4 regions of the Klebsiella sp. SYXHC3 genome follow, and region 4 is predicted to be linked to each of the others. Evidence: predicted binding sites of a transcription regulator. Region 4 holds the regulator's gene; each other region holds the start of a gene.

Region 1 (3,110 bases), on a different contig from region 4:
GCTTCGGCAATCGCCATTTCTTGCGCCGCTTTCCTTTCCTGTTCAGACAAATATCCAACCAGGCTGATATGGTACTTACGAATATTTTCCACGTAGGCGTAAGCCTCATGGCCGCGGGCGTAGCCATATTTTAAGCGGCTGTAGTAGGGCTTCTGGCTCAGCAATGGCAGACGCTGCTTAACGTCGGACCAGCTGTTCGGGTTGCCTTTTTGTTTTTTAGTCAGCGCCATTGCGTCAAGCATATGCGCGTAGCCCATATTATAGGCCGCCAGCGCAAACCAGATCCGCTCCTCTTTCGGGATCGCCTCCGGCACTTTGGCCATCATATCCTGCAGATAGCGCATGCCGCCGTCGAGGCTCTGTTCGGCATCGGTACGATCGGTCAGACCTAAACTCTGGGCGGTGTTACGGGTTAGCATCATCATACCGCGCACGCCGGTCGGCGAGGTGGCCTGCGGATCCCAGTGCGACTCCTGCCAGGCAATCGCCGCCAGCAGTCGCCAGTCGATCTGTCGGGCGTATTTCTCAAACAGCGGCTTCAGATCCGGCAGCGTATTCTGTACCGCGCGCAGGAAGGTGCGGGTATCAACATAGTCGAAGTCGTTGCCGTGGCCGAGATACTTCTCTTCCAGGCGGGCGAGGGTGCCGTCTTCATTCATACTATTAAAGAAATCGAGCATGGCTGCCGATAGTGAATTGTCTTCGCTTTTTTCGCTAAACCAGGTGACCGGCTGTTCATCGCTGATGTCGAGAGCCACCGCCAGCTCCGGATGTACGCGCTGGAACAGGCTGACGGCGACGGAATCGGCGACGGTATATTCCAGCGTGCCGTCGATGACCGCCTGCATCAGGGCGGTGGTGCCGCGCTTTTCATCAACGCGCCAGTTGAGGTCCGGGTATTTGCTCTCCTTCAGCGCCTGCAAGTCGTTGAGGGCGACGTGGCCTGGGGCGATGGCGAGCTGTTCGGCGTTGATCCCGGCCAGCGTACGCGGACGATTACCGCCAACGCGATAGACCAGCTGCTGCGAAACGGAATAATAGGTGGGGCCCGCCTGATAGTTCTTTACCCGCTCGGTGTTATAGACCAGCCCGGCGGCCAGCATATCGGTTTTACCGGCATCGAGATCGTCAAATAGCTGGCTAATATTCTGCCGCACGGTGACTTTCAGCTTCACCCCAAGGTAATCGGCGAAGCGTTTCGCCAGTTCGTAATCGAGACCGTAGTCTTTGTTGTTGATGGCGGCGTAGGTCAGCGGCGAGTTAATTGTACTTACGCGCAGTTCGCCGCGAGCAATGATCCCGGCAACGCGGTTCTCCGGTTTTCCCATCCACGGTAAAGACGGCCACAGCGCCGCCGCCAACAAAAGGGTGACGACGCCGATCAGCAGATAATTAATCTTTAATTTTTTCAAATAGTTAATTTTCTGCAGCGTGGAGTTCCTCAGCTGGGTATATCCGGAAAAAGTAAAAGGTTGCCGTAAGTTGAGCGGCATTTTGCTTAAGAATGCGCCAGTTGGCAACATATTCGCGATTCATGTCACATTTATTGATAAAACTGATGAATCATTTTATTTCTACGCAAACGGTTTCGTCGGGGCTCAGGATTCTCTATAATGGCGCCCGTTTCCCCCTGGCTCACCTTGAAAGCTTCGAAGACGAGAGACTTATGATGGATATTTTGCGTGGTTCACCTGCACTGTCGGCATTCCGTATCAACAAACTGCTGGCACGTTTTCAGGCGGCCAACCTGCCGGTTAGCACCTTATACGCGGAGTATGTTCACTTTGCCGACCTGAGCGCCCCGCTAAGCGATGAGGAGCGCGAAAGACTGGTCAGACTGCTTAAATATGGCCCAAGCCTCAGCAGCCATACGCCAACCGGTAAATTACTGCTCGTCACCCCTCGCCCCGGCACTATCTCCCCCTGGTCCTCCAAAGCTACCGACATCGCCCATAACTGCGGTTTATCGCAGGTCGTGCGGCTGGAACGCGGCGTGGCGTACTACGTTGAAGCACAGGGTCTGAGCGATGCGCAGTGGGACGCCGTTGCGGCGGAGCTGCACGATCGCATGATGGAGAGCGTTTTCACTGAGCTGGAAGAGGGAGAGAAGCTGTTTGCTCATCATCAGCCGACACCGGTGGCCAGCGTGGACCTGTTGGGCCAGGGACGTCAGGCGCTGATTGACGCCAACCTCCGTCTGGGGCTGGCGCTGGCCGATGACGAAATCGACTACCTGCAGGACGCATTCGTTAAGCTTGGCCGCAATCCGAACGACATTGAACTGTATATGTTCGCGCAGGCCAACTCGGAACATTGCCGCCACAAAATTTTTAACGCCGACTGGATTATCGACGGCCAACAACAGCCGAAGTCGCTGTTTAAAATGATTAAAAATACCTTCGAGAAAAACCCGGAATATGTGCTGTCTGCCTATAAAGACAACGCCGCGGTAATGGAAGGTTCCGAAGTCGGACGCTATTTCGCCGACTACCAGACCGGGCGCTATGACTTCCATCAGGAGCCGGCGCACATTCTGATGAAAGTTGAAACTCACAACCACCCGACGGCGATTTCGCCGTGGCCGGGCGCCGCAACCGGCTCCGGCGGCGAGATCCGCGACGAAGGCGCCACGGGGCGCGGCGCGAAGCCGAAAGCGGGTCTGGTCGGCTTCTCGGTGTCTAACCTGCGTATCCCGGGTTTTGAACAGCCGTGGGAAGAGGATTTCGGTAAACCTGAGCGTATCGTAACCGCGCTGGATATCATGACCGAAGGCCCGCTGGGCGGCGCGGCGTTTAACAACGAATTTGGTCGTCCGGCGCTGAATGGCTACTTCCGTACCTATGAAGAGAAAGTGACCAGCCACAATGGCGAAGAGCTGCGCGGCTATCACAAACCGATCATGCTGGCGGGCGGTATTGGCAACATCCGCGGCGAGCACGTCCAGAAGGGCGAAATCACCGTTGGCGCCAAGCTTATCGTGCTGGGCGGCCCGGCGATGAACATTGGTCTCGGCGGCGGCGCGGCGTCATCCATGGCTTCCGGCCAGTCTGATGCCGATCTGGATTTCGCCTCTGTACAGCGCGACAACCCGGAAATGGAGCGCCGCTGTC
Region 2 (3,110 bases), 1.3 Mb from region 4:
GATAGAGTCGTCCACCAGCAGCACGTTCTTATCACGGAATTCGGCGCGGTTGGCGTTCAGCTTACGGCGCACGGACTTACGGCGCAGCTGCTGGCCCGGCATGATAAAGGTACGGCCGACATAGCGGTTTTTGACGAAACCCTGACGATAGGGTTTATCGAGGATACGGGCAATCTCCAGGGCGATATCGCAGGAGGTTTCCGGGATCGGAATAACGACATCGATATCCAGATCTTCCCACTCGCGGGCAATTTTCTCGCCAAGCTTCGTGCCCATGTTCACACGGGCGCTATAGACGGAAATCTTGTCGATAAAGGAGTCCGGACGCGCGAAATAGACGTATTCGAACAGGCACGGGTTACTGACCGGGTTTTCCGCACATTGACGGGTAAACAGCTGGCCTTTCTCGGTGATGTAGACCGCTTCGCCCGGCGCGACGTCGCGCAGAAACTCAAAGCCCAATGTATCCAGCGCCACGCTTTCGGAGGCGACCATATACTCGGTGCGGCCATCGCCGATATCGCGCTTGCCGAGCACCAGCGGACGAATACCGTTCGGGTCGCGGAAGGCGACCATGCCGTGGCCGATAATCATCGCCACGCAGGCGTATGCGCCGCGGATCTGGCGGTTCGTCGCGGCAATCGCGGCGAAAATGTTATCGGCTTCCAGCGGGTAATGACGGAAATTATCCAGCTCGCTGGCGAAGATATTGAGCAGAATTTCGGAATCGGAGGTGGTGTTGATGTGGCGGCGTTTTTCTTCAAACAGCTTTTGACGCAGCTCGTGGGCATTGGTCAGGTTGCCATTATGGGCCAACGTAATGCCGTAGGGCGAGTTAACGTAAAAAGGCTGCGCTTCAGAAGCGCTGGAACTGCCTGCCGTTGGGTAACGGACGTGGCCAATCCCCATATTTCCCTGCATACGCTGCATGTGGCGCGCTTCGAACACATCGCTCACCAGCCCGTTAGCTTTACGCAAACGGAAGCAGTTATTTGCATCAATGGTGATGATGCCCGCGGCATCCTGCCCACGATGCTGAAGCACCGTTAACGCGTCATAAATCGACTGGTTTACCGGCATAACACCGGCGATACCGACAATACCGCACATACGTCTTTTCCTCGTTAAGCTACATCCCAACGCTTATGCTTTGGGCAAGAAACTTGACGAGCTCTGCAGATAGTCAAAGAACCATCTGATAACGAAACTGAACTGCGGGATAAGCTCAGACTTTTGCCAGTCTTCACTTTTTGCCATACCGGTGAAGCTATCGAGAAAGAACAGAATAGCGGAGACGATCAGCACGCCGCGCAGGGCGCCAAAACAGATCCCCAACACCCTGTCTGTTCCTGACAGACCGGTTTTCTCTACCAGAGCGCCTATCACATAGTTAACGATAGCGCCGACGATAAGCGTTGCGATAAACAATATCGCGATAGCAATCCCATTTCGGACCAGTTCGTCTTCAAAGCCCGTGAACCAGACAGCCAGGTAAGTGTAGTAATGACTGGCGACAAAGAAGGCACATCCCCATGTCACCAGCGATAACGCTTCACGAACAAAGCCGCGGATAAGGCTAACCAAACAGGAAAAACCAATTACCGCAATAATGGCGTAATCAATCCAGACCATATACATCCCACGATTTTACGCCCTGTCGTCCGGTTCGGGGCGCATTCTAACAGAAAAAGAAAACGTTTGCGTAGGGATTTCCGTGCCCTACAGAAATAAAAATGGCGCTGAAAAAACATTCAACGCCATACTGCCTGACGCCTCTTCAGGGCGTATCCGGCAAGGGTTTCAGCAGGTTAACCCGCCTGCCAGCTCGCCCAATCAGAGCGGGTGGGATTTTAATTCGGGCTATATCCCATAACCACGCCGCTCAGACCAGAAATCTGCTGCAGCTCGCCGAGTTGCCCCTTCAGCTTGTCTTTCGACGCATCCGGCCCCACCAGAATACGGGTAATTTTACCCTGAACCGGCGTGGATGGCGATGTCCAGGCTTTAAAGCCCGAGGAACGCAGCTTACCGACGATTTCGTTAACCTTATCGGCATTCTTCAACGCCCCCAACTGCACTACATAGGCTTTCCCGGTCGGCGCCGGAATCGCGGCCTGCTGTTGTTGCGGCTGCGGTTGCGTTTTAGCCGGAGGCGGCGTCTGCGCAACCTGCTGAGGCTGCGGTTTCTCAACCGGCTTCGGCTGTGGTTTCGGCTGCGGCTTGGCGGCCACCACCGGCTCCTGGACTTCATCGAAGCTATTGTTGTTTACCGGGACGCGCGAAGGATCCAGCGATGGCGCCGCGGCGTCTCCCGCTCTCACCTCTTCCGCGGCACCTTCCGGCGGCTGCGAAGGCAGCGCCTGAGTAGCCGCCGGCAGCATATCCGGCTCATCGCGATCGCCAGGCTTCGGCACCAACGGGATCGCCGCAAACTCATCCTGATAATGTTTTTTCTGGCCATCGAGCAGACCCGGGAGAATAATTACCCCCAGCGCTACCAGTACAATCGTCCCGACTAAACGGTTCTGAAACTTACTCGCCACCGATTCTCCCCGCGTCTATCTCTTCCATTACATGCGCCACCGTGTGGAAGGAACCACACACCAGCACCGTATCTTCGGCTTTGGCATCCGCCATAGCGGCATGCCACGCCTGCGCTACGCTGTCATAACGTTGGCCCGCGCGCAGATGCGCAATCAGCTGGTCCGCCGTGGCGCCGCGCGGCCCTTCCAGCGGCGCGCAGTACCACGCGTCTACTTCAGGCGCCAGATTCGCCAGGGTTCCGGCGATATCTTTATCATGCAGCATACCAATAACCGCCAGTACGCGCCCCGTTTTCGCTAAGCTTTTGAGACGCCCGGCGAGATAAGCCGCCGCGTGCGGGTTATGCGCGACATCGAGGATCACCCGCGGCGCGTCGCTGATAATCTGAAAGCGGCCCGGGAGCATGGCGTGATGAATGCCGTCGCGCAGCGCCTGTTCAGCGACGTTAAGCCCGCTGGCGCGCAGCGCCGCCAGCGCCGTCGCGGCGTTGGGCAATGGAACCTGCGGCAGCGGCAGCCCTGCCAACTCGCCCTGACCATCGGTAAAGTTCCATGACTGGTCTGTCA
Region 3 (3,110 bases), 920 kb from region 4:
TTTTCCAGGATCTCCGCCGACCATTCGCCGCTGCTCAGATCCTTAAAACGTAAGCCATACTGACGTCGTGAAAGGTAATCTTCCGCCACCGCCATCAGTTGATTGTTCGGCGCGACGCCTAATCCGCCGAGGGTGTAAAATTCGCTTTTCGCCGCCCGTTGGTTGGCATCAAGCAAAATCTCCCATTCATCCCACTCTTCTTTGAGCACTGACTGACGTTGGTAGATCGCATATTCACAGCCCGGTTCATAAACCTGGCGATAGCGGTAGCCATTTTTGCTATAGGGAGCGGAGACCTCCCGCTGCGGAATGCGATCGATGATTTCCTTCAGCACCCGCTCCTGCAGGCTGCTTTGCGAGTCCATCACCTTTTTACCGTAGTCATTTTCCTGATGGAGATAGTCCAGCACTTCCGGGCGCGCGCGTTCGTCATCGCGCAGCCAGTAGTAATTATCGATGCGAGTGTCGCCATGTAGCGTCATGGCGTGGGGGATCCGTTTAGCTTTCGGTAGCATGCGTTATTCTTCTGCGTCTTATTATGGAATCACAAAATCACTCAGGGCATCGTGCGCCCTGAACGATGTCGTGTCTATAAGGGTGGCAAAAGTGGCCAGCGATGCAAGCGGAACGCTCTCTTTTAAGAATCAAGCGCCTGCTTTTGCGCCTGAACATCGCGTTCTATCTCTTCGCGGACATCTTCAGGCAGTTTAAGCGCGTCACCGAGCGCATCCAGGTAGCTGCGCTCCATAAAATGGTCGATATCAATTACCGCGCAGCTGAGGTAGTAAATTTCCAGCGCTTCTTGCCCATCGCGCACGCTTTGCGCCAGCCGTTGCGGGTCGAGCGGCTGGGTTAAAACCCTGTCGATCAACACCCGGCCCTGCACGTCGATGTTCGCCGCTCGCAACTGCTCTTCTATATGCTGACGTTCACGCTCGTCAATATGACCGTCGCTTTTGGCGGCGAAGACTAACGCGGTAATCAGCCGCTCGCTGCGCGCATCGAGCACAACCGGTTCCTGGGTAGACGCTGTTGATGTCTGTGTCGCGATATCTGCCTGCTGGCCGCGCATTTTTTGCTGATACTTATTCCACAGCACGCTGCCGGCCACCGCGCCACCGCCAACCAGCAGCGCGCCGGTGCCATATTTCGCCAGCAGCTTACGCGATGATTTGCTGGCGACCAACAAGCCAGCAAGGCCGCCCAAGGCGCCGGGCAGCAGGTTTTTAGCGGATGAAGATTTTTCAGCGGAGACGGGATTGCCCTGCTGGCCCAGCAGGGACTGGAGTTGATTAAGCCAGTTAGCCATAACATTCCTCATAGCGCGAGATGCAATGCCATCAGCCTAAACGACAAGACGTCAGGAAATGTTATGACTGGCTAAAGATGCGAAAATTTCCGCTTCGCCGGTTATCAGGCGGCCTTTGCTTTGCGCGGCTTTTTCGCGGCGCCTTCTTCGGCGGCACCAGGCTGAGCTTCATCCTCTGTAGGCGCAGACTCCGGCATTTCTGCCGCCGCCTCAGCATGCTCTTCTGCTTCCGGCAATTTCCCTGACTTCAGAATGTGGTGTAAGGCGTCTTTGCGCTCGGCCAGCCACATCGACATATTGTCACGCTGAGCTTCATCCAATTCCAGCGGGCACGTGACCAGCCAGTCATTGAGCACCTCTGCCAAATCGAGCATTTTGTCGTAAGCATCGGCCTCTTTTTTGCTGGCAAAAGACATTTTTTCCTCACCTTCACGGATCACGACGTATTTGATTTCAACCGCCATTGTGCAGCCTCTTTATACTGTATTTATATACAGTATATCAAATTTCGCCGCTGTTCTCAACTTACGCGTGTAAAGACAGACGCAAACGTTTTCGTTTATAATGCGCGCCATGTTCTGTTTACGCTGAGAGTAGGTTATGACTTTATTAGGCACCGCGCTGCGCCCCGCGGCCACGAAGGTAATGTTATTAGGTTCCGGCGAGCTCGGAAAAGAAGTCGCCATTGAGTGCCAGCGGTTGGGTATTGAAACCATCGCCGTCGACCGCTATCCCGATGCGCCGGCGATGCAGGTGGCCCATCGTTCGCACGTCATCAATATGCTGCACGGCGACGCGCTGCGTGAACTGATCGCCTTAGAAAAGCCGGATTATATCGTGCCGGAGATCGAAGCCATTGCCACCGACACGCTTGTTGAGCTGGAGCAGGCCGGGCAAAAAGTAGTGCCGACGGCGAGAGCCGCAAAACTCACCATGAATCGCGAAGGCATTCGCCGCCTCGCGGCCGAAGAGCTGCAAATTCCCACCTCTGCCTATCGTTTTGCCGACAGTGAAGAGGGGTTCCGCGCTGCCGTCGACGAAATTGGTTTGCCTTGTATCGTTAAGCCGGTGATGAGCTCCTCCGGTAAAGGCCAGAGCTTTATCCGCTCGGCTGACCAGCTCAGCGCCGCCTGGCAATACGCCCAACAAGGCGGGCGCGCAGGCGCCGGACGCGTCATCGTCGAAGGGGTGGTAAATTTTGATTTTGAAATTACGCTGCTCACCGTCAGCGCCGTCGACGGCGTCCACTTTTGCGCCCCGGTAGGTCATCGACAGGAAGATGGCGACTACCGTGAATCCTGGCAGCCGCAGCAGATGAGCGATCTCGCGCTGCAACGCGCGCAGGAGATCGCCCGCAAAGTGGTGCTGGCGCTGGGGGGATATGGACTGTTCGGCGTTGAATTGTTCGTTTGCGGCGATGAGGTGATCTTCAGTGAAGTCTCCCCTCGCCCGCACGATACCGGTATGGTCACTCTGATCTCGCAGGATCTTTCGGAATTCGCCCTGCACGTTCGCGCCTTCCTCGGCCTGCCGATCGGCGCCATCCGCCAGTATGGACCGGCGGCATCGGCGGTGATTTTACCGCAGCTAACCAGTGAGAACGTGACCTTTAGCAATCTACAGGCCGCCGTCGGCGCGGGTCTGCAGTTGCGTCTGTTCGGTAAACCGGAAATCGCCGGCGCGCGTCGCCTGGGCGTGACCCTGGCGGTTGCTGACAACGTCGATGAAGCCATCAGCCGCGCCAAAACCGCCGCCGCCGCGGTTGTCGTGAAGGGATAAAAAAAGCCCGGTCGCTCACGCG
Region 4 (3,110 bases):
CAGGAAGATCAATGCATTGCGGCGAGCGCGATGCGATAGCAGCAACGTCATTAACGGCGCGCCGACCATCACGCCAATGGCATAGGCGCTAATCAGCATCCCCGCGGCCGGAATAGAAACATCGACGCCTTTGGCGATAACCGGCAGTAATCCCATCGGGGAAAACTCGGTGGTACCGATACCAAAGGCACCGATCGCCAACGCGAGTAAGGGAAAGTTGATTTTCATTCAGAGACTCCATCAGGCCGATTCAGGACACGGCATTACATCAGAAGCCAAAAGCATGACATCAATCACAGAAAAACAGAAGTAAACGAAATGACAAAAGATTTTTGCAGATTTGCTAATAATGGCGGGATGGGAGGGGAAGCCCCCTCCCTGCTGGAATCAGTGCAGTACCGCGGTCAACGCGGCGGCGACGATCAGACCCAAAACAATAACCGTCGTTGTCAGCGAAAACTTTAAATTTGTGTCCATCAATTTTCTCCCCTGATTATCCCCACATAGAAAGTGAGCTTGCTCATTTTTGCACAAAAATATGCAAAAATCTTCCCGGATTTAGAGTGATGCACATTTTTGCTCTTCCCCTTTGCCGCGAGATAGGACAAAATCCCACGCTAATTTGAAAGCGTATCGGCCATTGACCCCTTCCTGTCGTTCTGTGTCGTTTTCCCAGGTGTTGCAATGTTGAGCATTGTATACAGGGTGTGTATAGGCAAACGTTTACGTATCGATAATCAGACGATCAGGTCAAGGTCTGGAGTGAGAAGTAATGGCAACTATTAAAGATGTAGCGAAACGCGCAAACGTTTCCACTACAACTGTATCACATGTGATTAACAAAACCCGTTTCGTGGCGGAAGAGACGCGCAATGCGGTGTGGGCGGCAATTAAAGAACTCCACTATTCGCCAAGCGCCGTGGCTCGCAGCCTGAAAGTCAATCACACTAAATCGATCGGTCTGCTGGCCACCAGCAGCGAAGCGGCCTATTTCGCTGAAATTATCGAATCCGTAGAAAAGAGCTGCTTCCAGAAAGGCTATACCCTGATTCTGGGCAACGCCTGGAACGATCCGGAAAAACAGCGCGCCTACTTGTCGATGATGGCGCAAAAGCGCGTTGACGGCCTGCTGGTGATGTGTTCCGAGTACCCTGAGTCGGTGCTCAGTATGCTCGAAGAGTATCGTCATATTCCGATGGTGGTGATGGACTGGGGCGAAGCCAAAGCGGACTTTACCGACTCGGTTATTGATAATGCCTTTGAAGGCGGCTATATCGCCGGCCGTTACCTGATTGAACGCGGCCATCGTGAAATTGGCGTTATTCCGGGCCCGCTTGAGCGCAACACCGGCGCCGGGCGCCTTGCCGGCTTCATGCAGGCGATGAAAGAAGCGCATATCAATGTGCCGGAAAACTGGATTGTTCAGGGCGACTTTGAACCGGAATCCGGCTACCGCGCCATGCAGCAGATCCTTAATCAGCAGCATCGCCCAACCGCCGTGTTCTGCGGCGGCGACATCATGGCGATGGGCGCTATCTGCGCCGCCGACGAAATGGGCCTGCGCGTGCCGCAGGATATTTCGCTGATCGGATATGATAATGTGCGCAACGCCCGCTACTTCAGCCCGGCGCTGACCACAATACATCAACCCAAGGACTCGCTCGGAGAAGCGGCATTCAATATGCTGCTCGATCGCATTGTTAATAAACGCGAAGAGTCGCAGTCCATCGAGGTGCATCCACGTCTTATCGAGCGCCGCTCGGTTGCCGACGGCCCGTTCGTCGATTATCGTCGTTAACACCCTCCTCCGGCGCCGGTTATTCCGGCGCCCGCAACCACTCCCGATTCAACGTTTCGCTGTCGCCAAGATAGTCAAGCAGCCAGCTTAAAGCGGGTGAAGCATCGCTTTGTTGCCAGGTCAGGCAGCAGGCGGCATCCGGGAATGGGTTTTCCAGCGTCAAGGCCGTCCACTCCCCGCTATCGATATGCGGGCGGGCGAAATGGCCTGGCACCATCCCGACGCACAATCCTGCCGATAGACAGGTGGCTGAAGATTCCCAATCCGGCACCACCACCCGCTTCTGGTTATCAAGCAGCCAGGTTGTGCGCTTCGGCAGCGAGCGCGAGGTATCTTCGCGCACCAGGGACGGCCAGTTGCGCAACACGTCATCACTGAGCGGCCCTTCCATCTGCGCCAGCGGATGACTGCTGGCGACGACACAGTGCCAGTTCAGCATCCCCATATCGCGAAAAGCGTAACGCCCTCCCACCGGTATCGAACGCGTCGCGCCGATAGCGAGTTCTACCCGCCCATCGGCTAACGCATCCCAGACGCCGTTGAAAACTTCCTGAAAAACGATCAGTTCGACATCGCTAAAATGGCGATAAAAATCAACGATCATCTGGCGCATCCGCGCCGGTTTAACGATATCGTCCACCGCAATGGACAGCTGGCCGCGCCAGCCGTTAGCAATTTGCTGGCACTGCTGGCGGGTGATCTGCATTTTTTTGATAACAGAACGCCCTTCCTGCAAAAACCAGTGCCCGGCGGGGGTCAATTCAACATCACGATGGCGACGTTCAAAAAGCGGAACCGCAAGCCACTCCTCCAGCTGTCGCACCGTATAGCTCACCGCCGAAGGTACGCGGTGCAACTCCTGCGCCGCGGCGCTGAAACTCCCGTTACGCGCTACAGCATCAACCACTTCTAAGGAATATTCAGACCACATATTCTGCCTGCAAAATTTTTGAATGCATGTGACAAATAATAGCGTTTCACAAGGCGGATTACACTCCCTACACTCTGCGGCATCGTACCTGCATCAGTAGAAAGAGAACGTTATGCAACAACCTGGGAAAGGATTTTTAGTGTGGCTGGGCGGCCTGAGCGTGCTTGGCTTTCTGGCCACCGACATGTATCTACCGGCCTTTGCCGCCATTCAGCAAGACCTCAACACCTCTGCCGCATCGGTTAGCGCCAGCCTGAGCTTATTCCTCGCGGGCTTCGCGCTCGGCCAGTTGTTCTGGGGGCCGCTGTCGGACCGCTATGGCCGGAAACCGATTCTGCTCGCCGGGCTGGCTATCTTCGCTCTTGGCTGCCTTGGGATGCT

The links. The regulator PurR, encoded in region 4, represses purine synthesis genes. The targets are predictions, from matches to a motif close to CANGCAAACGTTTGCNTG.
Region 1: a site for PurR is predicted at 1,576-1,593, ahead of purL (phosphoribosylformylglycinamidine synthase). Genes of this name have one in related genera too.
Region 2: a site for PurR is predicted at 1,688-1,705, ahead of cvpA (colicin V production protein). Genes of this name have one in related genera too.
Region 3: a site for PurR is predicted at 1,852-1,869, ahead of purT (formate-dependent phosphoribosylglycinamide formyltransferase). Genes of this name have one in related genera too.

Annotation. Positions count from the first base shown of each region.
Region 1 covers NZ_JBXUNG010000011.1:26,595-29,704, forward strand. Annotated here, with positions in the region: gene mltF (membrane-bound lytic murein transglycosylase MltF) at 1-1,493, opposite strand, end outside; gene purL (phosphoribosylformylglycinamidine synthase) at 1,667-3,110, shown strand, end outside.
Region 2 covers NZ_JBXUNG010000001.1:1,391,695-1,394,804, forward strand. Annotated here, with positions in the region: gene purF (amidophosphoribosyltransferase) at 1-1,110, opposite strand, end outside; gene cvpA (colicin V production protein) at 1,144-1,632, opposite strand; gene dedD (cell division protein DedD) at 1,851-2,543, opposite strand; gene folC (bifunctional tetrahydrofolate synthase/dihydrofolate synthase) at 2,533-3,110, opposite strand, start outside.
Region 3 covers NZ_JBXUNG010000001.1:1,014,834-1,017,943, forward strand. Annotated here, with positions in the region: gene ptrB (oligopeptidase B) at 1-515, opposite strand, end outside; gene AC2CGP_RS04990 (tellurite resistance TerB family protein) at 638-1,309, opposite strand; gene AC2CGP_RS04995 (YebG family protein) at 1,414-1,773, opposite strand; gene purT (formate-dependent phosphoribosylglycinamide formyltransferase) at 1,910-3,088, shown strand.
Region 4 covers NZ_JBXUNG010000001.1:98,491-101,600, reverse strand. Annotated here, with positions in the region: gene AC2CGP_RS00470 (MFS transporter) at 1-228, opposite strand, end outside; gene cydH (cytochrome bd-I oxidase subunit CydH) at 388-477, opposite strand; gene purR (HTH-type transcriptional repressor PurR) at 773-1,798, shown strand; gene punR (DNA-binding transcriptional activator PunR) at 1,818-2,729, opposite strand; gene punC (purine nucleoside transporter PunC) at 2,842-3,110, shown strand, end outside.